Regions from separate parts of the Streptomyces sp. NPDC059861 genome, predicted to be linked through region 2. Evidence: riboswitches for the same ligand, from Rfam matches in the RefSeq annotation. Region 2 holds a riboswitch; the other holds the start of a gene.

Region 1 (14,312 bases), on a different contig from region 2:
TCGTCCCATGACCTCAAGCATGCCCAAGCCGCTCCTGCCGGTGGCCAACCGGCCGATCATGGAGCATGTGCTTCGGCTGCTCAAAAGGCATGGGCTCAACGAGACAGTCGTGACTGTCCAGTTCCTTGCGTCACTGGTCAAGAACTACTTCGGTGACGGCGAAGAGCTCGGTATGGAGCTCACGTATGCCAACGAGGAGAAGCCACTCGGAACCGCCGGAAGTGTCAAGAACGCCGAAGAGGCGTTGAAGGACGACACGTTCCTTGTCATCTCCGGTGATGCCCTGACCGACTTCGACCTCACCGAACTGATCAACTTCCACAAGGAAAAGGGTGCGCTGGTCACGGTCTGTCTGACCCGTGTCCCGAATCCCTTGGAATTCGGAATCACGATCGTCGACGAAGAGGGCAAGGTCGAGCGGTTCCTTGAGAAGCCGACCTGGGGGCAGGTCTTCTCGGACACCGTGAACACCGGAATCTACGTCATGGAGCCTGAGGTCTTCGACTATGTCGAAGCCGATGTGTCCGTCGACTGGTCCGGTGAAGTCTTCCCGCAGCTCATGAAGGAGGGCAAGCCGGTATACGGCTATGTCGCCGAGGGCTATTGGGAGGATGTCGGCACGCACGAGAGCTATGTGAAGGCTCAGGCCGACGTCCTGGAGCGCAAGGTCGACGTCGAGATCGACGGCTTCGAGATCTCACCGGGCGTGTGGGTGGCCGAAGGGGCCGAAGTACATCCCGACGCCGTGCTCCGCGGGCCGCTGTACATCGGCGACTACGCGAAGGTCGAGGCCGGCGCGGAAATACGTGAGCACACCGTCGTCGGCTCGAACGTGGTCGTCAAGAGCGGCGCGTTCCTGCACAGGGCTGTGGTGCACGACAACGTGTATGTCGGGCAGCACAGCAATCTGCGCGGCTGTGTCGTCGGGAAGAACACCGACATCATGCGGGCGGCCCGCATCGAGGACGGCGCCGTCATCGGTGATGAGTGCCTCATCGGTGAAGAATCGATCGTGCAGGGCAATGTGCGGGTCTACCCGTTCAAGACGATCGAGGCCGGCGCCTTCGTCAACACCTCGGTCATCTGGGAGTCGCGGGGCCAGGCCCATCTCTTCGGCGCACGTGGCGTTTCCGGAATCCTGAACGTCGAGATCACACCGGAGCTGGCCGTACGGCTGGCCGGTGCGTACGCGACGACCCTGAAGAAGGGATCCACCGTCACCACGGCGCGTGACCACTCCAGGGGTGCCCGTGCGCTGAAGCGGGCCGTGATCTCCGCGTTGCAGGCCAGCGCCATCGACGTACGCGACCTGGAGAACGTACCGCTGCCGGTCGCTCGGCAGCAGACGGCCAGGGGCAGTGCGGGCGGGATCATGATCCGGACCACGCCCGGGGTGCCTGACTCCGTGGACATCATGTTCTTCGACGGGCAGGGTGCCGATCTTTCGCAGGCGAGCCAGCGGAAGCTGGACCGGGTCTTCGCGCGTCAGGAGTACCGACGGGCGTTCCCCGGTGAGATCGGGGACCTGCATTTCCCGTCCAGCGTCTTCGACTCCTACACCGGGTCGCTGCTGCGGAACGTCGACATCACCGGGATCGCCGAGTCGGGACTGAAGGTCGTCGTCGACGCCTCGAACGGAAGCTCGGGGCTGGTGCTGCCCAGCCTGCTCGGCAAGCTGGGTGTGGACTCGCTGACGATCAACCCGGGTCTGGACGAGTCCAGGCCGACGGAGTCGGCGGATGCGCGGCGGTCGGGCCTGGTGCGACTGGGAGAGATCGTGGCGTCCGCGCGAGCCGCGTTCGGTGTGCGGTTCGACCCCGTCGGCGAGCGGCTGTCGCTGGTCGACGAGAAGGGGCGGATCGTCGAGGACGACCGGGCGCTGCTCGTGATGCTCGACCTGGTCGCGGCCGAGCGCCGTAGCGGGCGGGTCGCGCTTCCGGTGACCACCACGAGGATCGCCGAGCAGGTCGCGGCGTACCACGGGACCCAGGTCGAGTGGACCACCACGTCCCCCGACGACCTGACCCGGGTCGGCCGGGACGAGACGACCATCTTCGGCGGTGACGGCAAGGGCGGCTTCATCGTCCCGGAGTTCAGCAGCGTCTTCGACGGTACGGCGGCCTTCGTACGGCTGATCGGACTGGTGGCGCGGACGCAGCTCACGCTGAGCCAGATCGACGCGCGCATCCCGCGTGCGCACGTCCTCAAGCGGGATCTGGCGACTCCGTGGGCGGTCAAGGGTCTCGTCATGCGGCGCGTGGTCGAGGCGGCCGGAGATCGTGACGTGGACACCACGGACGGTGTGCGCGTGGTCGAGGCCGACGGGCGCTGGGTGATGGTGCTGCCCGACCCGGCCGAGGCGGTCACCCACCTGTGGGCGGAGGGGCCGGACGACGCTTCCGCGCAGGCACTGCTCGACGAGTGGTCGTCGGTCGTGGACAGCGCCGGGCGGTAAAACAGCAGCACGCGTGCGTGCCGGACAAGTGTCCCCAAGGGGGCCTGTCCGGCACGCCGGTGGGGCCATTCGGAGGTAGCGGCCGCGACGTGCGACGATGTGCGGCATGCCGCAGCAGCCGCCCGTTCGGAGCACACCCGCGCGCCCTACGCGCCCGGACGCGTCCATGTCGCTGCTCACCAACGTCATGGATCACAGCCTCGATGACGGCTACGCCGAGGCGGCGGCCCGGAAGAAGACCGCCGGAGGCATGCCGAAGACGTTGCGGGCGAAGCTCGGTCTCGCCGCCGGTCTGGTGCTGGCGGCTCTGGTCGTGACCGTCGGCGCGGCCCAGGCCCGGGTGGCGGCGCCGGTCGTGGCGAAGGAGCGCGAGGAGCTCATCGACCGGATCGACCGGGAGACCGCGGCGGCGGACGAGCTGGAGAGCACCGTCGACAAGCTGCGGGAAGACGTGAGCGCCCGGCAGCGGAAGGCGCTCAAGCAGAGCGGCGGCGGAGATCAGACGGAACTGGTCGGCATCCTGTCGGGTGCCGCCGAAGTGCATGGCCCCGGCGTGAAGTTGGTCGTGAACGACGCCAAGGAGGCCACCTCCGGCGCTGCCAGCGACCCGCGCGGGACGACCGGCTTCTCCGACACGGGGCGGGTACGTGACCGTGACATGCAGCGCGTGGTGAACGGGCTGTGGGAGTCGGGCGCCGAGGCCGTCTCGATCAATGGACAGCGCCTGACGGCGCTGTCGGCGATCCGGGCCGCGGGTGACGCGATACTGGTCGACAACCGGCCGCTGGTGCCGCCGTACACGGTGCTCGCGGTGGGGGACGGCGAGGGGCTGAGCACGAAGTTCCAGAACAGCGCGGACGGGCTGTACCTGCATGCCCTGCAGGAGAGCTTCGGCATCCGGACGAGCATCTCGGCGGAGGGGGAGCTGCGGTTGCCGGCCGCACCGAGTGTGATCGTCCGCACAGCACAGCCGATAACCGAGTCAGCACAGCAGAGAAGTGAGAAAGGCACATCGTGATCGCCGTACTGGGCCTCGTCGTGGGAGTCGTGGCCGGCCTGTTGGTCCGGCCCGAGGTTCCGGCGGTCGTCGAGCCTTATCTCCCGATCGCCGTGGTGGCGGCCCTGGACGCCGTCTTCGGCGGCCTGCGGGCCATGCTCGACGGCATCTTCGACGACAAGGTCTTCGTGGTCTCGTTCCTGTCGAACGTGGTCGTCGCCGCGTTGATCGTCTTCCTGGGCGACAAGTTGGGCGTCGGCGCCCAGCTGTCCACGGGTGTGGTGGTCGTCCTCGGTATCCGCATCTTCTCCAACGCCGCGGCGATCCGCCGGCACGTCTTCCGGGCGTGAGGCCGATGAGCGATCAGGACGAGAAGGCCGGCGGGACGACGGGCGAGAGCCGGCTGCGCAAGGAGCTGCCCGACGAGGTGCGGGCCGAGGCCATGCCGACGACGGACGACACGACACTCCCGGACCCCGCCGAGGAAAAGACGCGGCCCGAGATCACGGGGCGGCAGCGGCTCGTCAACGGACTGTGGCCGCCGCGGATCAGCCGGGCCCAACTGATCGTCGCCCTGCTGCTGTTCGGGCTCGGTTTCGGCCTGGCGGTGCAGGTCGCCTCGAACAGCGACGGCGACAGCGCCCTGCGCGGAGCCCGCCAGGAGGATCTCGTGCGGATCCTCGATGAACTGGACGACCGTACTCAGCGTCTTGAGGACGAGAAGCAGGGTCTCGAGAACCAGCGGGACGAGCTGGAGAACAGCTCGAACCAGGCCGAGGAGGCCCGGCGGCAGACGATCGAGAAGGAACGGCAACTCGGTGTGCTGGCGGGCACGGTGGCGGCACAGGGGCCCGGCATCACGATGACCATCGACGACACGAAGGGGACGGTCGAGGCGGACATGCTGCTCGACGCGATCCAGGAGCTGCGCGCGGCCGGTGCGGAGGCGATCCAGGTGAACGGCGTGCGGGTCGTCGCGAGCACCTATCTGACGGACTCCGGGCAAAGTGTGAGCGTCGACGGGAACAAGATCAACGCTCCCTATCGTTTCAAGGTCATCGGCAAGCCGCAGGACCTCGAACCGGCGCTCAACATCCCAGGAGGCGTGGTGCAGACGCTTGAGAAGGAGCAGGCCACCGTGACTGTCGAGCGGTCGGACAAGATCGTCGTGGACGCCTTGCGAGCGGTGAAGCGACCTGACTACGCTCGGTCGTCCTCCCAGTGAACCGGCGGTGCATGGCGGACGTCCGGGGAGGGCATGAGGTTGCGGGGGGTCGGCGCACCGATTGGGTGGTGCGTGGTGGAAACTGTCTGGTGGATACGGACGTTGTGAGGATGTCCGGGTCGACCAGTGTGTGCAATCAGGGTTCGTCCTGCCCCACGGGCGGGTCTGTTTCGGTCAAGGGGAATCGCCCGTGAAGTTGTTTGCGAAGTTGTTCGGCAAGAGCGCGCGAGAGGGTCGCGAAAACGCGACCGCTCGGCATCGCGCACAGCCTGACGCGGAGGGCCAGCGACCGCTGTTCCGGGGCCAGGTCACTGGTCCGGGTGGCGACATTTCCGGTGGTCAGGGCGCGCCGTCGGTTGACCCTGCCCAGGCCGGCGGCATAGGTTTCGGGCAACCGTCAACCTCAAGTGCGGGTGGAGGGTTTTCCGCCGACCCGTACGCGTCCCACGCCCCTGCGGGGCAGCCGCGGCAGGAGGATCCGTCCATGTCGGCCCTGGTTTGTCCGAGGTGCGGTAACCGCAACGCGGAGAGCAGCCGCTTCTGTTCCAACTGCGGTGCGCCGCTGCGGCCGGGAGTGACGCCCGAGCGTCCGTCCGAGACGACCTCCACGATCTCCATCAGCGGTCTTGAGGCGTACGACGCCGAGGTCACCGGTCAGACACAGATGCCCACGCTCTCTCCCGAGGCGCAGGCCGCGGTGGACGCGCTGCCGCTGGGCTCCGCGCTGCTGGTGGTGCGCCGGGGGCCGAACTCGGGCAGCCGCTTCCTGCTGGACAGTGACCTGACCACGGCCGGGCGGCACCCGCAGAGCGACATCTTCCTGGACGACGTGACGGTCTCGCGCCGCCACGTGGAGTTCCGGCGCAGCCCGGACGGGTCCTTCACGGTGGCCGACGTCGGCAGCCTGAACGGCACGTACGTCAACCGGGAGCGGATCGACCAGGTCGCTCTGTCCAACGGTGACGAGGTGCAGATCGGCAAGTACCGGCTCGTCTTCTACGCGAGCAGGCAGGGCATCTGACCCTCCTCCGGAGAAACTCCGAGGGAAGTTCCATGCGTCACACACCGAGCGGCGGCTCCGGGTACGGTGCCGCCGCCACGGACAGCGGGCTGATGAGTATCGGCACGGTGTTGAACGTGCTGCGCGAGGAGTTTCCCGAGGTCACGATCTCCAAGATCCGCTTTTTGGAGTCGGAGGGGCTCATCGAGCCGCAGCGGACGCCCTCGGGGTACCGGAAGTTCGGCCCGGGAGACGTCGAGCGGCTCGGGCATGTGCTGCGGATGCAGCGGGACCACTACCTGCCGCTCAAGGTGATCCGTGAGCACCTTGACGCGATGGAGCGCGGCGAGCAGGTGCGGCTGCCGACGCTGGGCCGACAGCGTGACGGCGAGGCCGTGGCCGCCGACGAGACGTCCGACGGACCGACGGCGGCCCGGATCGCACGGGCGGAGTTGCTGGCAGCGGCCGGGATCGGTGAGCGGGAGCTCTCCGAGTGGGAGTCGTACGGGCTGGTCACTCCGGTGGCGGACGGGGTCTACGACGCCGAGGCGGTCACGGTGTCGGCGCTCATCGTCGAGCTCGGCCGGTCCGGGATCGAGCCGCGGCACCTGCGCGCGATGAAGGCCGCGGCCGACCGTGAGGCCGGGCTCGTGGACCAGGTGGTGGCTCCGCTGAAGCGGCATCGGAACCCGCAGACGAGGGCGCATGCGGAGGCCCGGGCCAAGGAGCTGGCGGGGCTCACGGTGAAACTGCATGCGGCGCTGGTGCAGAGTGCGCTCGGGGTGCGGTTGCCCTGAGCGGGTTGTGTGGTGGGTTCCCTGCGAGGCGGCCTGCGGAGGGTGCGCTCGGGCAGGGCGGGCTGTGCGTGGGCTGTGAGGGTTGCCCGGGGCTCAGGCCCTCGGGGCCCGCTGACGGGTGCACGGGGCCTCGGGGTCCGCTGATGGGTGCACAGGGCCGGACAGGCGCCGGCGCCGCGGTGCTGCTGCCGGTGTGCCTCATGGCGGGGTCGCCGCGCCGTGTGGGCCCCTGGTGATGGCTCGGTGAGCGGATGAGCAAGGCCGGCGGGGGCTCAAGGGGCTGAGCTGTGTCGTGGCCCCAGGACAGGGGCGCCGGATTGTCCGCACCTCAGGAGCTGCGGGCGGGTGTCCCGCTCACCGGGGTGAGCGCCGAGCTGGTGGGCGGCGACCGGATCGCGTGGGGGATGGCGGCCCGACTACCCAAACGTCCCGGGCACGGCCTAGGGTTGCTGTGTGAACGAGCTCGATGTCGTAGGTGTCCGGGTCGAAATGCCCTCCAACCAACCGATCGTGCTCCTGCGCGAAGTGGGAGGCGACCGTTACCTCCCTATCTGGATCGGGCCGGGGGAGGCGACGGCGATCGCCTTCGCCCAGCAGGGCATGGCCCCCGCGCGACCGCTGACCCACGACCTGTTCAAGGACGTGCTGGAGGCCGTCGGCCAGGAGCTCACCGAAGTACGCATCACGGACCTGCGTGAAGGCGTCTTCTACGCCGATCTGGTCTTCGCCAGCGGCGTCGAGGTGAGCGCCCGCCCGTCCGACGCCATAGCGCTTGCCCTGCGCACCGGCACGCCGATCTACGGCAGTGACGGGGTGCTCGACGACGCCGGTATCGCGATCCCCGACGAGCAGGAGGACGAGGTGGAGAAGTTCCGGGAGTTCCTCGACCAGATCTCGCCCGAGGACTTCGGCAGCAGCAGCCAGTGAGTGGTGGCGGCCCGCGCGGGCATGGGGTCCGCGGCGGGCCGGTGTGTGCCCGGGCCGTGCTCCCCACCCCGGCACGTGCCGGCGGCGAGTGAGAGCGTCATGCGGCTTCCCGTCAGAGCATTCGGCTAGCCTTTCCCCGCGATGGGGTGCGGGAAACCACTCTTAGGGTGATTATCACTCGGCGTGCCGAGTGTGGCGATCGTTGACGCACCCTTGGTGACTGCCTACCGTCGAGAAGGCAGGTCAAGGACGGAGGTCGGCGTGAGAACCAGCGGCGACGGTACGGCTGGGGGTGCCCCCGGACGCAGTTTCGGGGAGAGCGGTCCGTGCCCTCCCCCGAGCTCTCGGCTTCGCCCGGGCGGGGGGTACCCTCCGCACGGCAGGGCGACTGATCACGCTCCGCAGCGACCTATGGCCGTTCCCGGCGGCGGAGGGGCGGCGCCCATGGCGTCCGAGGAGATCGGCTATCGAGGTCCGACGGCCTGCGCGGCCGCCGGCATCACCTATCGGCAACTGGACTACTGGGCCCGGACGGGCCTGGTCGAGCCGAGCGTGCGGCCCGCCTACGGGTCCGGCACGCAACGCCTGTACAGCTTTCGCGACGTCGTCGTTCTGAAGATCGTCAAGAGATTCCTCGACACCGGGGTGTCGCTGCAGAACATCCGCACCACCGTCCAGCACCTGCGGGAGCGCGGCTTCCAAGACCTGGAGCGGATGACGCTGATGAGCGACGGCGCCACCGTCTACGAGTGCACCTCGCCCGACGAGGTCCACGCGCTGCTCCAGGGCGGCCAGGGAATCTTCGGGATCGCCGTCGGCGTGGTCTGGCGGGACGTGGAGAGCGCCCTGTCGCAGCTGCACGGAGAACGCATCGACACCGGTGAGACGCTCCTCGGGCACAACCCGGCGGACGAGCTGGCACGGCGGCGTAACCGGGCCGTCTGAGGCACTGTCGGCGGCGGCTCGTGCCGCGGGGGCGTTGTCAGTGGCGTGAGGCAGCATCGGACATGTGAGAACCGCGCCCACGATCCTGCATCTCGACATGGATGCCTTCTTCGCCTCGGTGGAGCAGGCGTCCAAGCCGAGCCTGCGGGGGAAAGCCGTGATCGTGGGTGGGCTCGGGCCGCGCGGAGTGGTGGCGACCTGCTCGTACGAGGCCCGGGTGTTCGGGGTGCATTCGGCGATGCCGATGGGCCAGGCGCGCCGGCTCGCGCCGAACGCCGCCTATCTGGTGCCGCGCTTCGGGTTGTACCGGACGATCAGCGAGCAGGTGATGGGCCTGCTGCGGGCGCTGTCGCCACTGGTGGAGCCGCTGAGCCTGGACGAGGCGTTCGTCGACCTGGAGGCCGGGGGGACGGCCTGGGACCGGGAGTCGGCGCGGCTGGCGGGCGTCAGGCTGCGGGCCGACATACGGGCCGTCACCGGGCTCACCGGGTCCGTCGGGCTCGCCGCCTCCAAGATGCTCGCGAAGATCGCCTCCGAGGAGGCGAAGCCCGACGGTCTGGTGCTGATCGAGCCGGGTACGGAGCGGGAGCTGCTGGGGCCGATGTCGGTGCGGACGCTGCCGGGGGTGGGACCCGCGACGGGTGACCATCTGCGCCGGGCCGGTATCACCACGGTCGACGAGATCGCCGAGGCGGGCGAGGACGAGCTCGTACGGCTGCTGGGCAAGGCGCACGGGCACGCGCTGTACGCCATGGCGCTGGCCCGCGACGACCGGCCGGTGGTCGCCGAGCGGGAGGCGAAGTCCGTGTCGGTCGAGGACACCTACGACGTGGACATCCACGACCGGGTCCGGGTCGGGCTGGAGGTGCAGCGGCTCGCCGACCGGTGCGTGCGGCGGCTGCGCGGGGCCGGCCTCTCGGGGCGGACGATCGTACTGAAGGTGCGGCGGTACGACTTCTCGACGCTGACCCGGTCAGAGACGCTGCGTGGGCCCACGGACGATCCGGCGGTGGTGCGGGAGGCGGCGGCCCGGCTGCTGGACTCCGTGGACACCACCGGGGGCGTGCGGCTGCTGGGGGTCGGGGTCAGCGGGCTGGCCGACTACACGCAGGAGGACCTGTTCGCGCAGGCGGCCGGGGAAGGGGACGAGGGGCAGGCGGAGGACGTGGCGGAGGAGCCCGAGCGGGAGGAGGCCGGGCCCGTCGAGCGGCGGTGGGCCGCCGGACACGATGTGCGGCACGCCGAGTACGGACACGGATGGGTTCAGGGCAGCGGGCTGGGGAGAGTGACCGTGCGGTTCGAGACGCCCGAGTCGGAACCGGGGCGGGTGCGGACCTTCCGGGTCGACGATCCCGCGCTGGAGCCGGCGGAGCCGCTGCCACTCGTGGCGCGAAGACCCGAGCTCCAGGGCTGAGCCCCCGGGGTCACGTCTCGTCCGAGCCCGCCAGCTTGCCGAAGTCGCGGTCCGGGAGCGCCGGGGGAGCGGCCACGTCGAGGCCGTAGTGGTGATACAGCTGGAGTTCCTGCTCGGGGGAGAGGTGCCGACCGACGCCGAAGTCGGGGGCGTCCTTGATCAGGGCGCGCTCGAAGGGGACGTGCAGAGTGCCGTCGATCAGCTCGCTCGGCTCCAGGGGGACGAAGGCGTCCCTGCTGAACAGGCCGGTCCGTATGGCCGCCCACTCCGGTACGCCGGTCGCGTCGTCGAGGTAGACCTCGTCGATGGTGCCGATCTTGCTGCCGTGGCGGTCGAATGCCTTGCGGCCGATCAGGTTGCGCGGATCGATGTCGGTCTGCACGGGCCCTCCACTCGCTCGCACCTCATCCGTAAGCACTACAAAAGAGCACATTGAGGAAGGCGGCCACTCGAACGCCCGGGTGTCGACCTCGCTGGTACTCTGGCAAACGGCTGCTGACCCCGTGCGGGAGAGTCCTCCGGAGACGACCACCGGGGGCGCCGAAGGAGCAAATCCTCCCCGGAATCTCTCAGGCCCACGTACCGCACGGACGAGGTCACTCTGGAAAGCAGAGCGGGTGTCACGGCTCCCGCTCTCACCGACGGTGCAAGCCGGGCGTCCTCGGGCGGCCGGTGAAGCTCTCAGGTTGAGATGACAGAGGGGGAGGCCGTCGGGGCACCCGTGCAGGGGTGTCCCTCGAAGGTCGCGTCAGACCAGGAGGCCTCCGCAATGACCGCCCAGCGCATTCCGCTCTCCGCACTCGAACAGGGCATCCCGTTCGAGCAGCGCCACATCGGGCCCGACCAGGAGGCGCGGGCCAAGATGCTCGCGCAGGTCGGCTACGGCTCGCTCGACGAGCTCACCGCCGCCGCGGTACCGGACGTGATCAAGAACGCCGACTCCCTGGATCTGCCGGGCGCGCGCACCGAGGCCGAGGTGCTGCGTGAGCTGCGCTCCCTCGCCGACCGCAACCAGGTGCTGGGTTCCATGATCGGGCTCGGCTACTACGGGACCTTCACCCCGCCGGTCGTCATGCGCAACGTCATGGAGAACCCGGCCTGGTACACCGCGTACACCCCGTACCAGCCGGAGATCTCGCAGGGCCGGCTGGAGGCGCTGCTGAACTTCCAGACCGTGGTCGCCGACCTCACCGGGCTGCCGACCTCCGGTGCCTCGCTGCTCGACGAGGGCACCGCCGCGGCCGAGGCCATGGCGCTCTCCCGGCGCATGGGCAGGAACAAGAAGGGCCTCTTCCTGGTCGACGCGGACGCGCTGCCGCAGACCATCGCCGTGATTCAGGGCCGCGCCGAGCCGACCGGGGTCGAGGTGGTCGTCGCCGACCTCGCCGAGGGCATTCCGGCTGAGGTCGCCGACCGTGAGATCAACGGCGTGCTGATCCAGTACCCGGGCGCCTCCGGGGCCGTACGCGACATCAAGGCGGTCATCGACCAGGCGCACGGGCTGGGCGCGCTCGTCACCGTCGCCGCGGATCTGCTGGCGCTGACGCTGCTGAAGTCGCCGGGCGAGCTGGGCGCGGACATCGCGGTCGGTACGACGCAGCGGTTCGGGGTGCCGATGGGCTTCGGCGGGCCGCACGCCGGTTACATGGCGGTGCAGGAGAAGTTCGCGCGCAGCCTGCCCGGGCGGCTTGTGGGCGTGTCCGTCGACGCCGACGGGAACAAGGCCTACCGGCTGGCGCTCCAGACGCGAGAGCAGCACATCCGGCGCGAGAAGGCGACCAGCAACATCTGCACCGCGCAGGTGCTGCTCGCCGTGATGGCAGGGATGTACGCCGTCTACCACGGGCCCGAGGGGCTGAGGGGCATCGCTCAGCGCACCCACCGGTACGCCGCGATCCTCGCCGCGGGCCTTCGTGACGGCGGCGTCGAGATCGTCCACGGCGCCTACTTCGACACCGTCACCGCGCGGGTGCCGGGCCGGGCGGCCGAGGTCACGGCCGCCGCGCGCGAGAACGGCGTCAACCTGTGGCCGATCGACGCCGACCACGTCTCCATGGCCTGCGACGAGACCACCACGCGGGACCAACTGGCCGCCGTATGGGCCGCGTTCGGTGTCCAGGCGGACATCGAGGCGCTGGACGGCGGCACGCAGGACGCGCTGCCCGACGGGCTGCTGCGCACCGACGCGTACCTGACGCACCCGGTCTTCCAGCAGCACCGCTCCGAGACCGCGATGCTGCGCTACCTGCGCCGGCTCTCCGACCGCGACTACGCGCTCGACCGCGGCATGATCCCGCTGGGCTCCTGCACCATGAAGCTCAACGCGACCACGGAGATGGAGCCGGTCACCTGGCCGGAGTTCGGGCAGCTGCATCCGTTCGCGCCGGCCGAGCAGGCGGCGGGATACCTGACGCTCATTCATGAGCTGGAGGACCGCCTCGCCGAGGTCACCGGGTACGACAAGGTGTCGTTGCAGCCGAACGCCGGGTCGCAGGGTGAGCTGGCCGGGCTGCTCGCCGTGCGCGGGTACCACCGGGCCAACGGCGACGAGCAGCGGACCGTGTGCCTGATCCCGTCCTCCGCGCACGGCACGAACGCCGCGAGCGCCGTCATGGCCGGCATGAAGGTCGTCGTCGTGAAGACCGCCGGGGACGGCGAGATCGACGTCGAGGACCTGCGGGCGAAGATCGAGCAGTACCGCGACGAGTTGTCGGTGCTGATGATCACGTACCCGTCCACGCACGGTGTGTTCGAGGAGCACGTCGCCGACATCTGCGCCCAGGTGCACGACGCCGGTGGTCAGGTCTACGTCGACGGGGCCAACCTCAACGCGCTGGTGGGGCTCGCGAAGCCGGGGCACTTCGGCGGCGACGTGTCCCACCTCAACCTGCACAAGACGTTCTGCATCCCGCACGGCGGCGGTGGTCCGGGCGTCGGTCCCGTGGCCGTTCGGTCGCACCTGGCGCCGTATCTGCCGAACCACCCTCTGCAGCCGGAGGCCGGACCGGAGACCGGGGTGGGGCCGATCTCGGCCGCGCCGTGGGGCTCGGCGGGCATTCTGCCGATCTCGTGGGCCTATGTGCGGCTCATGGGCGGGGAGGGCCTGAAGCGGGCCACGCAGGTGGCCGTGCTGAGCGCCAACTACATCGCCAAGCGGCTGGAGCCGCACTACCCGGTGCTGTACACCGGTCCGGGCGGGCTGGTCGCGCACGAGTGCATCATCGATCTGCGGCCGCTGACGAAGGCGACGGGCGTCAGCGTCGACGACGTGGCCAAGCGGCTGATCGACTACGGGTTCCACGCGCCGACGATGTCGTTCCCGGTGGCCGGGACGCTGATGATCGAGCCGACCGAGTCCGAGGACCTGACCGAGCTCGACCGGTTCTGCGAGGCGATGATCGCGATTCGCGCGGAGATCGAGAAGGTCGGCGCGGGCGACTGGCCGGCCGACGACAACCCGCTGCGCAACGCTCCGCACACCGCCGGCCTGCTGCGCGGCGAGTGGAGCCACGCCTACTCGCGGAACGAGGCCGTCTTCCCGGACGGGGTGTCGGTCGCCGACAAGTACTGGCCGCCGGTGCGCCGTATCGACCAGGCCTTCGGTGACCGGAACCTGGTCTGCTCCTGCCCGCCGCTGGACGCGTACGAGGACTGAGGCACGAGGCGGCGTCGAACGGGGCAGGCCGACGCCGGTGGACGAGGGTTCCCTTTGCGGGGGCCCTCGTTCCTCGTTCCCGGGTAGGACCCGGCGGCTGGTCAGGCCCGGTCGATGTGTACGTTTGTCGACTTGACGCGGGCCGTCGCCTCCATGCCGACCTCCAGGCCCAGCTCCTCGACCGCCTCGCGGGTCAGCAGGGAGACCAGGCGGTGCGGGCCGGCCTGGATCTCGACCTGGGCGGCGACGTCGCCGAGCTTGATGGCGGTCACGATGCCGGGAAAGGCGTTGCGGGCCGAGGTGTACGGGGCCTCCTCCTCGCCGCTCCCCGTCCTGGCGAGCTCGACCGAGAACGCGGCCAGGTCCTTGCCCTCGATCAGCCGCCGACCGCTGTCGTCGCGGTGGGTGGCCACCCGGCCGGCGTCCGCCCAGCGGCGCGCGGTGTCGGGGCTCACGCCGAGGAGCCGTGCGGCCTGGCCGATGGTGTAGGAGTGCATGCCGGTCACGATAGGGCGGGGATCGCCGGGGGTGGACGGAGGGTTGGCCATTGGGTATAACGCGATATAGCGTTAGTTCGTGACAGGCCGTGCCGGAGGGGCGATCGGGGTGAGGGTGTGTCAGCCGAGTTGTCGCGTGTGGGTGTGACGTCCGAGGTGAGGGCCTCGCACGCGGACCGGGACCGGGTGGTCGAGGTGCTGTCCGCCGCCGCCGGGGACGGGCGGCTGACCGGCGACGAGCTGGAGGAGCGGGTGGAGGCGGCCCTGACCGCGCGCACGATGGGGGAGCTGGCCGTGCTGACCGGTGACCTGCCGGTCCCGGCCGGGGCGAAGGACGTCGTCCGCATCGAACAGGAGGGCAGTTCGGTGGTGCGGGAGGGCGAGTGGGCGGTGCCACGGC
Region 2 (14,312 bases):
ATGCCGCCGGAGAACTCGTGCGGGTAGTTGTCGACCCGCTTGTCGGGCTGCGGGATGCCGACCCGGTCGAGCATCTCCACGGCGCGCCGCTTGGCGGTCTTCTTGTTGACGTCGTGGTGGATGCGGTACGCCTCCACGATCTGCTGCCCGATCGTGTAATACGGGTGCAGCGCGGACAGCGGATCCTGGAAGATCATCGACATCTCACGGCCCCGCATCCGGCGCACCTGGTCGGCGGGGGCGGACAGCAACTCGGTGCCGTTCAGCCAGATCTCACCGGAGATCTGCGCCTTGCGCTTTCCGTACTGACCGGCGGTGTGCAGGCCCATGATGCCGAGGGACGTCACCGACTTGCCGGACCCCGACTCGCCCACGATGCCGAGGGTCTTGCCCTTCTCCAGCTGGAAGCTGAGCCCGTCGACGGACTTGACCAGACCGTCGTCGGTCGGGAAATGCACCTTCAGATCGCGCACTTCGAGGAAGGCGGTGGGGGCCGCAGCGGTGGCGGGCTCGCCCAGGGCCGCTCCGGTTTTGCTGAGTTCGGTCATGCGAGCCTCACTCGGGGGTCGATCACGGCGTACAGGATGTCCACCACGAGGTTGGCCAGGAGCACCGCGAGGGAGGTGATCAGGGTGACGCCCAGGATGATGGGAAGGTCCTGCGTCTTGATGCCGTTGAGCACCGCCTGGCCAAGGCCGGGAAGGCTGAACGTGGTCTCGGTCAGGATCGCGCCGCCGATGAGGGCGCCGAGGTCCATGCCGAGCATGGTCAGGATGGGCGTCATCGTCGAGCGCATGGCGTGCTTGCCGATGACGACCTGCTCACGCAGGCCCTTTGCGCGCGCGGTGCGGATGTAGTCCTCGCCGAGGATCTCCAGCATCGTGGCGCGGGTGATACGGGCGTACATCGCCGCGTAGAGGAACGCGAGGGTGACCCACGGCAGGATCATGCCACCGAGCCAGCCGGTGAAGCTTTCCTCCAGCGGCACGAACTGTCCGTCGATCCAGCCAAGCCCGTAGGAGAAGATCGCCAGGCTCAGCAGACCGGTGAAGTAGATGGGCAGGGAGACACCGCCCAGCGCGACGACCATCGCGCCGCGGTCCCACAACGTGCCCCGCTTGAGCGCGGAGAGCACGCCGGCGGCGACACCGAAGACCAGCCACAGCAGCGCGGCTCCGAGCGCGAGACCCAGGGTCACCGGGAAGCGGTCGGTCAGTACCGGCCAGATGGCCTGCTCACTGCGGAAGGAGTAGCCGAAGCACGGCGCCGAGCAGTGCGTGACGTCCCCGCCGGCCGCGTAGGTACGGCCCGCGAAGATGCCCTTGAAGAACTCCCACACCTGGACGTAGAGCGGCTCGCCGAGCCCGAGCTTCGTCCGGACGGCCTCGACCGCCGCCGGGTCCGCCTGCTTGCCCACGAAGCTCGTGGCGATGTCGACGCCCACCCACTTGGGGACGAGGAAGAAGATGCTGAAGACCACCACCATGATGACCACAAGCATCACTGCGGCGGCGAACAGCCGCCTGATGAGGTAAGCGAGCACAGCTCTCGGCCCGCCGCGGACCGCGGGCCACCGGAGGTTGTCCGATGGCCCGCGATCACGACGCCGGCCTTCACCTGCCTTTCGTGCCGTTCGGCGGGTGTGCCGGTTACTTCGAGGACTTCAGGCCGAGGTTGACGAAGTCGTACATGCCGCTGTAACCGTCCGACGTGTAGACGTTCGCCAGCCGGCTGGAGCGCCAGTTGATGAACTTCTCGAAGACGAAGGGCAGGTAGTAGCCGCCCTCCATGACCTTGTGGTTGATCTCCGCGGAGATCTTGGTCTTCTCGCCGTCCTCCAGCGTGTTGACGTAGTCGTCGAACAGGCCGTCGATCGTCTTGTCCTTGATCAGGGCGTAGTTGTTGTTGCCGCTCTCAAGGATGTAGCTGCTGTCCCACAGCGGCAGACCGAAGCCCTGGACGGTCGGGAAGTCCGGACCCCAGCCCATGATGATGATGCCGTAGCCCTTCTTCTCCACGTTGGAGGGGCTGCCGATGATGCCGCTGGTCTGTGAGCCGTCGTACTGGTCGATCTCGGCCTGGATGCCGACCTTCTTCAGGGACGCCTGGAGGGACTCCGCGGTGGCCACCTCGACCGGCTTGTTGTTGCGGACCGCGATGGTGGTCTTGAAGCCGGTGGGCTTGCCGCAGGCCTTCAGCTCTTCCTTGGCCTTGTCGACGTTGCCCTTCTTGTTGGCGCCGGCGAGCTCGTACGGGTCGTACTTCTGCCCCTCGGCACCCGGGACGGACGGCGGCAGCATGTTGGTGCCGATGTCGCCACCGGCGATCGGGCCGCCGCGCGCGGTCTGCAGGGAGACGTGGTCGGCGCCGTAGATCACGGCCTTGCGGCAGTGCTCGTTGTCGAACGGCTTCACGCTCTGGGGGAAGACCGCGTAGCGGATGTAACCCGAGACCGGGTTGTCCAGGTTGGCCTTGTGCTGCTTCAGGGCGGTGGTGCGGCCCTGCGGCGACATGCCGGTCTGGTTGATGTCCAGGTCGTAGTCGCCGTTGATCAGGCGCTGGTCCATGTCATTGGCGTTGGAGAAGAAGTTGATCGTGATCGCGTCCGGGTAGGCCTTGCGGACGGGGTCCGAGGCCTGCTTCCAGTTCTCGTTGCGGACCAGCTTCAGGGACTTGCCGGGCTCGTAGGACTCGAACTTGTACGGGCCGGAGGAGAACGGGTGCAGGCCGTACTTGGACTTGGTGTCCTTGTCCTGGCGGACCGGCGAGGCCGAGACCAGGGCCAGCATCTCCTCGAAGTCCGAGTTGGCCTTCGGCAGCTTGAAGACGATGGTCTTGTCGTCCGGCGTCTCGATCGCCTTCAGGCCGAGCTTGTCCGGGGACTTGTCCTTGTAGGGGCCCTGGTACTCGCCCTTCGGGTCCAGAACGTCCTTCAGGTAGACCGGGCCGCCGGCCAGGACGTCCTGTGCCCAGACGCGCTCGATGCCGTACTTGATGTCCTTGGAGGTGATCGGCTTGCCGTCCTCCCAGGTCACGTTGTCCCGGAGGGTGTAGGTGTAGGTCTTGCCGTCGTCGGACACCTTGGCAAGTCCGGTGGCGAGGTCCGGGGCGAGCTCGGCGCCGGCGGCCCCCGGCTCGGCCTTGTTCGTGACGAGCTGGCGGGCGTAGTAGCGGGAGAAGTTCCACATGAAGCCGTAGTAGCCGCGCGTGGTGTCCCACGAGTCGGCGTCCTGGGCGCCCGCGAACTTCAGCGTGCCACCCTTCTTGGCCTGGTCGGCCTGGGCGATCTTGTTGTTGGCGGCATCGAACCCGGCCGCGCCGTTCTTGGAACCGCCGTCGCCGTTGTCGCCGCCGCCGCCGCACGCCGCCGTGGTCAGCAGCGCGGCGACCACCGCGGCAGCGGCCATGGCCTGCTTGCGCCGCCCTGAGGTGCGTTGGGTAGTCACGATCTCGGATCCTCCGGATTAGATGAGAGACCACGTGCTTGACGGCACGGGTCGCTTGGGGTACGGCAGTTCAGCGGGAGCCCTTCGGGTCCAGCGCGTCACGCACGCCGTCACCGAAGAGGTTGAAGGCAAGAACGGTGATGAAGATCGCAACGCCGGGGACCACCATGTACATGGGATCCGAGTCGTAGTAGTCGATCGCGTTCGAGAGCATCTGCCCCCAGGAGGCCGTGGGCGGCTTGACGCCCACGCCCAGGAAGCTGAGTGCCGCTTCGGTGAGGATGTTGGTGGGGATCATCATCGTCGTGTAGACGATGATCGGCGCGACCAGGTTGGGCAGCAGTTCCTTGAAGAGGATGTAGAGCCGCCCGGCGCCCAGCGACCGGGCCGCCTCGACATACTCGCGCTCACGCAGCGAGAGTGTCTGACCGCGCACCACTCGTCCGATGTAGGGCCAGCCGAAGAAGCCGATGACCAGGATCATCACGAACAGGCGCACGCCCGTGCCGCTCAGTCCCAGCATCTCGTTCGGCATGACGGAGACCAGCGCGATGATGAACAGCAGTTGGGGGAAGGCCAGCAAACCATCCATCACCCGGCTGATGACGGAGTCGACCCAGCCCCCGAAGAAGCCGGCGAGGATGCCCAGCACGGTGCCGAGGACCACTGCGACCACGGCGGACAGGAATCCGACAAGCAGTGAGATCTGAGCGCCGTAGACGATTCGGGCGAAGATGTCACGGCCGCTGACCGGTTCAACGCCGAGCAGATGGTCACCGCTGATGCCGCCGAACGAGCCGATCGGAGTGCCGAACAGCGGGTCGATCAGGTCCTCGTGATGGGCTTCCGGGTCCTGCCCGACGAGGCCGGTGATCACTGGTGCGAGTACGGCGACCAGGATGAGGAGGAGCACCACGATGCCGCCCACCAGGGCGAGCTTGTCCCGCTTGAGACGCTCCCAGGCGATGCGCCCAAGGGACCGTCCCTGAACGGCCTTCGTGTCGCTGCTGACCAACTCCGCTTCCTCAGCCGCACTCGGGGCCGCCTCCACGGTCGGGTCGTGCAATGGTGCCGTCATCTAGCAGGGACCCCTCTCGACCGGCGGTAGCCGGGCCCGCCCTTGCCGCTGTAGCGGCATGTTCGATCCGTATCAATCCGTCGTGCACAGGGGTGAACACCCCTGGAGCGGGAGTCTTCAACGCTTTGCCGATCTGTCGCCAGACTTGACCACGAAAGGATGCGTAACCGTGATGCAAGCTGCAGGAATCCGGTATCCGGACGTGATGCTTCGGACACCGAACGTCATGCGAACCGGACCGGAACAGCCTCGTGTCCGTCCGGGTCACATGGTTGAGCGCGTCGCCCAGCTCGTGGGACGTCCGCGAATTCCCTTTCAGTGCGGCCGGGGATACCCGTACCCGCCGACGGACGGGGCCGGGGCCGCGTGGGCCTCACGGTCGTAGAAGGGCCGGGCGTTGGCACGCAGCCACAACGCGACCGGGTCGAACTCGTCGGACATCGCGACCGTCGACACCGGCAGGCCGTCCGGGACCGCGCCGATGGACTGCTGCATCATCGCGCGTACCGAGTCCACGGCGGGCGGGGAGGTGTCGTACACCTCGAGACCGATGGCGAGGTACGGCGCCCCGAGCGCGGGCTGGACCCAGGCGCGGCGCAGCGAGCGGACGACCGGGGTGCGGTGGGCGTTCTGCGACAGCAGGGCGTAGAACTGCGGGATCTGGATGCCGGGCTCGGACAGCCGCAGGGGTCCGGCGGGCTGGCGGTCGAGGCCGGTGGCGATGCGGCGCAGGTCCAGCCAGGGGATGCCGACGCCGCCGCCGGGGGCGTGCGGGTTCAGCCAGAGGCCGTATTGGTCGGGGTAGAGGGTGCGGGCCACGTCCAGGCCGTCGACCACCTCGTACGAGCGGTTCCAGCCGCTCGCCGAGAGCTCCTGGGCGGAGGTGACGCAGGGGGCGTATCCGTAGCCGTCGACCTCCATGTTCCCGTACTGGGCGTCGGGGCTGCCTGCCTGGCCGTGCCACAGCAGCATCCAGATCTGGCCGGAGCCGGGGGCCGCGAGGGCCCGCAGGAGTGCTTCGTAGGCGTCGTAGCGCCCCGGCGTCACCTGGCGCAGCATGTGCTCGACCTGGCCGGCCGCGGCGGTGCCGCTCGCGCTCACTTGTTACCGCCCCTTCGTGCAACGCCCTCGTTTTGCGCCCTAGCTTAAGCCCGCCCGCGCTCCTGGTCGGCTGCCCATCGGGGAGGTCCTACACGGCCCGTTGGTAGAACGGCCGGACCCTGTCCCGCAGCCACGAGACCACCGGGTCCTGGGCGACGTCCATCAGCACCAGGTTGACCGGCCGCCTGACCGGGACCCGGCCCAGGGCGCGGCCGAGGGCGTCCAGCGGGGCGGCGCGCAGGTCGCCCTCCCACTGGGAGAGTTCGACGCCCACGAACATCACGGGTTCCCCCGTCTCGATCGCCGCCAGGCAGCGGCGGGCCGTGGTGACGACGCCGACGGCCTCGAACTCCGCGGACGCCGCCGTGAGGAAGTCGACCGGGTCGTCCTGCCAGTCCGGCTCGAAGAGGCGGACCCGGCCGCCGCTCGCGAGACCGTCCAGGGGGGTGCGGCCGGCGCGTCCCAGTTCGGCGACCGCCGCGGGCGGCAGCGGGAGGCCGACCACGCCGCCGGGGTTCACCACGATGCCGGCCTGCGGGGGCAGGCCGCGGGCGAACTCGACGGCGGGGGCGACGGTGAAGGACATGTGGGAGCCGGCGACCTGGCGGAACTGCTCCTCGGAGCTGAAGACCGGGACGTAGGCCTGGCCGTCGATCTCCATGCCCGGCAGGTCGAGGGGGCCGCTGTCGGGGCCGCCGCCGTTGGGCAGCGGCACCCAGACGAAGCTGCGGGCGAGCACCTCGACGATGCGGCCACCGGCCGAGGGCACGCCGAGGGACGCCGAGAGCACCTCCTCCAGCTCGTTGCCGGGCCATCCGCCGTGCGGATGCGGGTGCGTCTGCGCCGGAAAGTCCCCCGGGAAGTCCATCTGCCTACCGCCTGCTCCGTACCAGTGCTACCGGCTGAGAAGGCTAACCCGCCCTCCCCACCGCCGGTGGCGTCAGCCCGTGAAGCCGATTCTGCGCAAGGTGTTCGCCGCCGCCCGGTCGAGGAGGATCGCGGCGCCGCAGCCGCGCGGCAGGTCGCCGCGCTCGGAGCGGCGCAGCAGGCGGGCGGCGGCGCGTCGGTGGCGCAGGAACGCGTACCGCGAGACGCCGCGGCCCCGCTCGCGCTGGCCGGCCAGGGCCTGCTCGGCGGTGACGTCGAGCAGCAGCATGTGAAGACTGCCGCCCCGGCGGCGGGCCTCGCGGGCCAGCCAGGCGCGCACCCAGGCCTGCGTGCCGCAGTCATGGACGACGACGCCCTCGCCGGTGCGCAGGGCGCGGCGCAGCCCGGCGTAGTGGGCGAGCCGGACGAGCGGGCGGTACACCGCGTACGGCAGCCAGCCCGGGGTGCGGGTGTCCCAGCGGTCGCGGGTGTCCTGGGAGTCGATGCGCCCGGCACGGACCGCGCGCCGCATGAGGGTGGACTTGCCGCTGCCGGGCAGACCGGTGATCACGACGAGGTCGCGGGGGCCGAAGAGCAGGGCGTGCGGGCTGCGGCCCGCCCGGTCGCGCAGGTCGCGGACCACGGGGAACGGCAGCGGACCGCACGCCTCCCGGGCCGAGGCGGTCGGCTGCTTGGGCAGTGCGAGGCCCGCGGTGGTCGCGTAGGCCGTGGTCCTGTTCACCGTGATCGTCCTCCCCTGGGGCGGTTCACGAGTTCCCGTCCCCGTCGAGTGTAAAGAGAAGGTAATACGGGGCGTCTCGCGTTTCCGTCCGCTTCCAGCAACAAGCCTGCTACAACACACTGTGCCCGCTCGTGGACACTGTGTGTCCCCACCTGAAGGTCCCCCTGCCGCGCGCGAACGATGCGTGCAATGATGTGCCCGCCAACTGCATACCGGCCGCTTGAATCCGCGCGGGAGAGTTCCCAGGCACGTTGTGACTGGGGCGCCGAAGGAGCAAGTCCCTCCCTTGAATCTCTCAGGCCCCGTTACCGCGCGGGCGAGGCACATCTGAAAAGCGGGCCGCTGCCGCAGTGGCTCCACCCAAGGTGCAAGCCATGGTTCCCCCTTCACGGGCGGTCATGGCGAACCTCTCAGGTTCCGATGACAGATGGGGAGGAACGACCTCGCCGTCATGCCTTGGGAGACCGACCGATGAGCAGTACCGCACTCCGTCGTACCGCGCTCGATGCGCTGCATCGCTCGCTGGGCGCGACCATGACCGACTTCGCCGGCTGGGACATGCCGCTGCGCTACGGCTCCGAGCGCGACGAGCACCTCGCGGTGCGCACGAAGGCCGGACTGTTCGACCTCTCGCACATGGGTGAGATCACGGTCACCGGACCGCAGGCGGCCCAGCTCCTGAACCACGCGCTCGTCGGCAACATCGCCTCCGTAGGCGTCGGCCGTGCCCGCTACACCATGATCTGCCAGGCCGACGGCGGCATCCTGGACGACCTGATCGTCTACCGGCTCGCCGAGACCGAGTACATGGTCGTGGCCAACGCGAGCAACGCGCAGATCGTGCTGGACGCCCTGACCGAGCGCGCGGCAGGCTTCGACGCCGCCGTCCGCGACGACCGGGACGCCTACGCCCTGCTCGCCGTCCAGGGCCCCCAGTCCCCCGGCATCCTGAGGCGGCTGACCGACGCCGACCTCGACGGGCTGAAGTACTACGCCGGGCTGCCCGGCACCGTCGCGGGCGTCCCGGCACTGATCGCGCGCACCGGGTACACCGGTGAGGACGGCTTCGAGCTGTTCGTGAAGCCGGAGCACGCCGTCGCGCTGTGGGAGGCGCTGACCGAGGCGGGCGCGGGCGTCGGCCTGATCCCGTGCGGACTGTCCTGCCGGGACACGCTGCGCCTGGAGGCCGGCATGCCGCTGTACGGGCACGAGCTGACCACCTCCCTCACCCCCTTCGACGCCGGGCTCGGCCGGGTGGTGAAGTTCGAGAAGGAGGGCGACTTCGTCGGGCGCGAGGCGCTCACCGAGGCCGCGGCCCGCGCGGAGGCCAGTCCGCCGCGCGTCCTCGTCGGACTGATCGCCGAGGGCCGCCGGGTGCCGCGCGCCGGGTACGCCGTCGTCGCCGGCGGCGAGGTGATCGGCGAGGTCACCTCCGGCGCCCCCTCCCCCACGCTCGGCAAGCCGATCGCGATGGCGTACGTCGACGCCGCCCACGCGGCCGCCGGCACGCCGGGAGTCGGCGTGGACATCCGGGGCACCCACGAGCCGTACGAGGTCGTGGCGCTGCCCTTCTACAAGCGCCAGAAGTAGACACTGAACCCGGGTCCGCCGGCCCGGCGCACCTTTTGCCTGCTCACACGCAGTCCCAGCGGTCCCCCCTTCAACAGCACTCCCCCGCGTACAGGAGAATTCAGGCCATGAGCAACCCCCAGCAGCTGCGCTACAGCAAGGAGCACGAGTGGCTGTCGGGCGCCGAGGACGGCGTCTCGACGGTCGGCATCACCGAGTTCGCGGCGAACGCGCTCGGCGACGTCGTCTACGCCCAGCTCCCCGAGGTCGGCTCCCAGGTGACCGCGGGCGAGACCTGCGGCGAGCTGGAGTCGACCAAGTCGGTCAGCGACCTGTACTCCCCCGTCAGCGGTGAGATCACCGAGATCAACGAGGACGTGGTGAACGACCCGTCGCTGGTGAACTCCGCGCCCTTCGAGGGCGGCTGGCTGTTCAAGGTGCGGATCGCGGAGGAGCCCGCCGACCTGCTCTCCGCCGACGAGTACGCCGCCCACACCGCCGGCTGAGGAGTCGTAGCCACATGTCCGTCCTGAACACCCCCCTGCACGAGTACGACCCGGCCGTCGCCGCCGCCGTCGACGCCGAGCTGCACCGCCAGCAGTCCACCCTCGAAATGATCGCCTCGGAGAACTTCGCCCCGGTCGCGGTCATGGAGGCCCAGGGCTCGGTCCTGACCAACAAGTACGCCGAGGGCTACCCGGGCCGGCGCTACTACGGCGGCTGTGAGCACGTCGACGTGATCGAGCAGATCGCGATCGACCGCGTCAAGGAGCTGTACGGCGCCGAGCACGCCAACGTGCAGCCGCACTCGGGCGCCCAGGCCAACGCCGCCGCGATGTTCGCGCTGCTCAAGCCCGGCGACACGATCATGGGTCTGAACCTCGCGCACGGTGGGCACCTGACCCACGGCATGAAGATCAACTTCTCCGGCAAGCTCTACGACGTGGTCGCCTACCACGTCGGCGAGGACGGCCTGGTCGACATGGACGAGGTCGAGCGCCTCGCCAAGGAGAACCAGCCGAAGCTGATCGTCGCCGGCTGGTCGGCGTACCCCCGGCAGCTGGACTTCGCGGCCTTCCGGCGGATCGCCGACGAGGTCGGCGCGTACCTCATGGTCGACATGGCCCACTTCGCCGGTCTCGTCGCGGCCGGGCTGCACCCGAACCCGGTGCCGCACGCCCATGTCGTGACCACCACCACCCACAAGACGCTGGGCGGCCCGCGCGGCGGTGTGATCCTCTCCACGGCCGACCTGGCCAAGAAGATCAACTCCGCCGTCTTCCCCGGTCAGCAGGGTGGCCCGCTGGAGCATGTGATCGCCGCCAAGGCGGTCGCCTTCAAGGTCGCCGCCTCCGAGGACTTCAAGGAGCGCCAGCGGCGTACGCTGGAGGGCGCGCGCATCCTCGCCGAGCGGCTGGTGAAGGAGGACGCCAAGGCGGTCGGCGTGGACGTGCTGTCCGGCGGCACGGACGTCCACCTGGTCCTGGTCGACCTGCGCGACTCCGAACTGGACGGCCAGCAGGCCGAGGACCGGCTCCACGAGGTCGGCATCACGGTCAACCGCAACGCCGTCCCGAACGACCCGCGCCCGCCGATGGTGACGTCCGGGCTGCGGATCGGTACGCCCGCGCTTGCCACCCGCGGCTTCACGACCGACGACTTCGCCGAGGTCGCGGACGTGATCGCCGAGGCCCTGAAGCCGTCGTACGACGCCGAGTCGCTCAAGGCGCGGGTCAAGGCCCTCGCCGACAAGCACCCGCTGTACCCCGGCCTGACGAAGTAGTTCCACCCCGTGGGCTCCACACCGGCGTGGAGCCCACCGCACCACCCCCTGCCCCAAGGAGTCACCGTGGCCATCTCGGTCTTCGACCTGTTCTCGATCGGCATCGGCCCGTCCAGCTCCCACACGGTCGGCCCCATGCGCGCGGCCCGCATCTTCGCCAGCCGGCTGCGCGGCGAGGAACTGCTGGACTCCGTGGCCTCGCTGCGCGTCGAGCTGTACGGCTCCCTGGGCGCGACCGGCCACGGGCACGGCACGCCCAAGGCGGTGCTGCTCGGCCTGGAGGGCGACTCGCCGCGCTCCGTGGACGTCGAGACGGCCGACGAGCGGGTGGAGGCGATCAAGAGCGCCGGCCGGCTGAAGCTCCTCGGCGAGCGCGAGGTCGCCTTCGACTTCGACGCGGACCTGAAACTGCACCGCCGGAAAGCCCTGCCCTACCACGCCAACGGCATGACCCTGTGGGCGTACGACGCCTCCGGGGCGGAGCTGCTGTCCAAGACGTACTACTCGGTGGGCGGCGGATTCGTCGTCGACGAGGACGCGGTCGGCGCGGACCGCATCAAGCTGGACGACACGGTCCTGAAGTACCCCTTCCGCACGGGCGACGAACTGCTGCGCCTGACGAAGGAGACGGGCCTGTCGATCTCGGCCCTGATGCTGGAGAACGAGCGCGCCTGGCGCACCGAGGAGGAGATCCGCGCCGGACTGCTCGACATCTGGCGGGTCATGCAGGCGTGCGTGGGGCGCGGCATGACCCGGGAGGGCATCCTGCCCGGCGGGCTGAAGGTGCGCCGCCGCGCCGCCAACACCGCGCGCAAGCTGCGCTCCGAGGGCGACTCGAAGGCCCTCGCCATGGAGTGGATCACGCTGTACGCGATGGCGGTGAACGAGGAGAACGCGGCCGGCGGGCGGGTCGTCACGGCGCCGACCAACGGGGCCGCGGGCATCATCCCCGCGGTGCTCCACTACTACATCAACTTCGTGCCGGGCGCAGACGAGGAAGGCGTGGTCCGCTTCCTGCTGGCCGCGGGCGCGATCGGCATGCTGTTCAAGGAGAACGCCTCCATCTCCGGCGCCGAGGTCGGCTGCCAGGGCGAGGTCGGCTCCGCCTGCTCGATGGCCGCGGGCGCCCTCGCCGAGGTGCTCGGCGGCAGTCCCGAACAGGTGGAGAACGCCGCCGAGATCGGCATGGAGCACAACCTCGGCCTCACCTGCGATCCCGTCGGCGGCCTGGTCCAGATCCCCTGCATCGAGCGCAACGGCATGGCCGCGGTGAAGGCGGTCACGGCGGCCCGGATGGCGATGCGCGGCGACGGCAGCCACAAGGTCTCCCTCGACAAGGTCATCAAGACCATGAAGGACACCGGCGCCGACATGAGCGTCAAGTACAAGGAGACGGCGCGGGGCGGGCTGGCGGTGAACATCATCGAGTGCTGAGGGCGTTCGTCGGCGCCGGCACGGGGAATTATCAACTCCCGTCCCCCACAGCCACATCCGGGAGTCCCCATGTTGCGTGGCATCGACGTCAGCTCCTACCAGTCCAGCGCCTACGACACCGACGGCCTCTCTTTCGTCTTCATCAAGGCGACGGAGGGCCGTTCCTACGTCAACCCCAGACTGGCCGCCCAGACGAAACGCGGCCGGGACGCCGGCCTGGTCGTCGGCTTCTACCACTTCCTGTGGCCGGGCAACCTCACCGCTCAGGCCGAGTACTTCGTCGGCAAGGCCCCGGAACGGGCCGGCGACATCCTCGCCGTCGACTGGGAGACCACGGGCGAGGGGACGCATGCGAGCAACGCGGAGAAGGACAGGTTCATCCGCACGGTGAAGGAGCTGCGGCCGAACAACCGGGTCGTGCTGTATGCGAACCGCCACTTCTGGCTGAATGTCGACACCACCTCCTACGCGGGCGACGGCCTGTGGATCGCCGACTACGTCACCGCGGGCAAGCCACGCATCAAGGCGAAGTGGCGATTCCACCAGTACACGGACGACCCGGTCGACACGAACGTGGCCGACTTCGCGAGCAAGGCGGCGTTGCGCAAGTGGGCCGACGACGCTTGAACCCGTGCCAGATCCGGAACGTGCGGGTCCGGCGCCGGGCATGACGAAGGGGTGCCCGCGGCCCCTCAGGGACGCGGGCACCCCCGTACATCAGGCGTCACTTGTTCAGGTGCGCCCAGAACTCGTCGAACGACAGGAGCTTGTCGCCGTCGAGGTCGCGGCTGGCGATGATGGCATCGGCCACCGCCTCGGTGACGTTCCAGTCGCCCCCCTGCGCCAGAGCGGTCTTGAACTCCTTGGAGGTGATCCGGCCGTCACCGTCCGTGTCGATCCGCTCGAACTGCTTGCGCGCTTCCTCGATGTCCGCCACCGATCCGCCCCTCTGTCTCGTGCTGTTCCGTCGTACTGACGCAGGTCAGATTATCCGCCCACCCGAGCCTCCAGTGCGGCGACCACCCATGCGAACTCCTCACGGTGCGCGGCGGCCGGTGCACCGCCCTTCACCACGGCGAGCAACTCGCGGTAACGGGCGACCCGGTCCCCGGTGGTGGAGCGCAGCCGTTCCAGTACGTCGGCGGGGTCGGCGTCGCCGAGCAGGTCGCGCAGGACCTGTGCCGCCTCGGACGACTCCGGGGCGATGCCGCGCCGCCGGGCCTCGGCGCCCAGCTGCACCAGCCGCCGGGCGAACCACAGCGACGCACCCGCGGGCACGTCGGGCCCCCGGTCGGCCGCGTTGAACTCGGCCACCTTCCGCATCCGGGCCCGGAACCCCGGGTCCTGGAGCATCTCGGCGAGCTCCACCCAGGCGTCCACCTGCTCGGGCGTCGGCTCTTCCGGCAGGTCCACCGCCATGGTGCGCATCCGCTCCCGGATCACCGGGTCCGCCGTGTCCAGCCCGTGGAACATCTCGTCCACGAACTCCTCCAGAATCCGGCCCCGTTCGGCGGCCGACAGCCGCGCCAGCTTGTTCATGAGCGTCATCTCCTCTGCGGTCGAGCCTCGTCGCGCCACGGTCGACAGCACCGCGCGGGTCACCTTCAGCGCCCTGATCCGCGCGTCCAGCGCCACCACATGAGCCGCGGCCACCTCGGCGACCGTCGTCTCACCGGCCAGCACCCGGCGTACGTCGTCCAGGCCGAGTCCCAGCTCGCGCAGGGTGCGGATCAGTTCCAGACGGGCCGCGGACTCGGCGTCGTACAGCCGGTAGCCGCCCGCGGAGCGGGCCACCGGGCGCAGGACGTCCTCGTCGGACCAGTAGCGGATGGTGCGGACGGTCAGTCCGGTGACCCGGGCCAGCTCGCCGATGGTGAACGGACCGGTGCTGTCGTCGATCATGTCTGCGAGTCTGGGCCTTCCAGTGGGTGGAGACTCAAGGAGCACCGCGATGGAGACCTTGCGGGACATTCTGGACGCCGCCGCGCGGGGCGTCTTCCCGCCGGCGGACGGCCGTACGACGGTCGTGCCCCAGCCCTCGCCCAGGGACGCGGGCGTGATCGCCTTCACCGGCCACTCCGTCGTCTTCACCGACGAGGACCCCGGCTGGGTGCACGCCACCCTGGACGCCCTGGACTGCGACGCCCTCGCGGCGACGATGAACGCCCGCTTCCTGGCCGCCTTCATGGAGCGGACGGGACGCACCACGGACACGGTCGACGTGATGACGGTGGGCGCGCCGCTGGCGGGCGAGCCGTCCCTCGCGCTGAGCGAGATCCGCGATCCAGGGCA

What was found. A riboswitch is a leader RNA that binds a small molecule or an ion and turns the genes downstream of it on or off. The one in region 2 is predicted to bind glycine.
Region 1: another riboswitch for glycine. It lies ahead of gcvP (aminomethyl-transferring glycine dehydrogenase); the one in region 2 lies ahead of gcvT (glycine cleavage system aminomethyltransferase GcvT).

The regions. Positions count from the first base shown of each region.
Region 1 covers NZ_JBHWJQ010000040.1:64,811-79,122, reverse strand. Annotated here, with positions in the region: gene ACFV6X_RS29135 (sugar phosphate nucleotidyltransferase) at 1-2,455, shown strand, start outside; gene ACFV6X_RS29130 (DUF881 domain-containing protein) at 2,553-3,473, shown strand; gene ACFV6X_RS29125 (small basic family protein) at 3,470-3,802, shown strand; gene ACFV6X_RS29120 (DUF881 domain-containing protein) at 3,808-4,677, shown strand; gene ACFV6X_RS29115 (FHA domain-containing protein) at 4,739-5,698, shown strand; gene ACFV6X_RS29110 (MerR family transcriptional regulator) at 5,731-6,474, shown strand; gene ACFV6X_RS29105 (bifunctional nuclease family protein) at 6,928-7,401, shown strand; gene ACFV6X_RS29100 (MerR family transcriptional regulator) at 7,663-8,346, shown strand; partial or broken gene ACFV6X_RS29095 (DNA polymerase IV) at 8,411-9,849, shown strand; gene ACFV6X_RS29090 (PRC-barrel domain-containing protein) at 9,771-10,142, opposite strand; glycine riboswitch at 10,257-10,355, shown strand; gene gcvP (aminomethyl-transferring glycine dehydrogenase) at 10,530-13,415, shown strand; gene ACFV6X_RS29080 (helix-turn-helix transcriptional regulator) at 13,517-13,912, opposite strand; gene ACFV6X_RS29075 (DUF1707 domain-containing protein) at 14,057-14,312, shown strand, end outside.
Region 2 covers NZ_JBHWJQ010000006.1:24,425-38,736, reverse strand. Annotated here, with positions in the region: gene ACFV6X_RS07095 (ABC transporter ATP-binding protein) at 1-548, opposite strand, end outside; gene ACFV6X_RS07090 (ABC transporter permease) at 545-1,543, opposite strand; gene ACFV6X_RS07085 (ABC transporter substrate-binding protein) at 1,650-3,446, opposite strand; gene ACFV6X_RS07080 (ABC transporter permease) at 3,517-4,524, opposite strand; gene ACFV6X_RS07075 (enhanced serine sensitivity protein SseB C-terminal domain-containing protein) at 4,840-5,625, opposite strand; gene ACFV6X_RS07070 (enhanced serine sensitivity protein SseB) at 5,714-6,493, opposite strand; gene ACFV6X_RS07065 (AAA family ATPase) at 6,566-7,234, opposite strand; glycine riboswitch at 7,456-7,555, shown strand; gene gcvT (glycine cleavage system aminomethyltransferase GcvT) at 7,706-8,824, shown strand; gene gcvH (glycine cleavage system protein GcvH) at 8,932-9,309, shown strand; gene glyA (serine hydroxymethyltransferase) at 9,324-10,586, shown strand; gene ACFV6X_RS07045 (L-serine ammonia-lyase) at 10,653-12,020, shown strand; gene ACFV6X_RS07040 (glycoside hydrolase family 25 protein) at 12,090-12,647, shown strand; gene ACFV6X_RS07035 (EF-hand domain-containing protein) at 12,745-12,957, opposite strand; gene ACFV6X_RS07030 (MerR family transcriptional regulator) at 13,008-13,922, opposite strand; gene ACFV6X_RS07025 (GNAT family N-acetyltransferase) at 13,972-14,312, shown strand, end outside.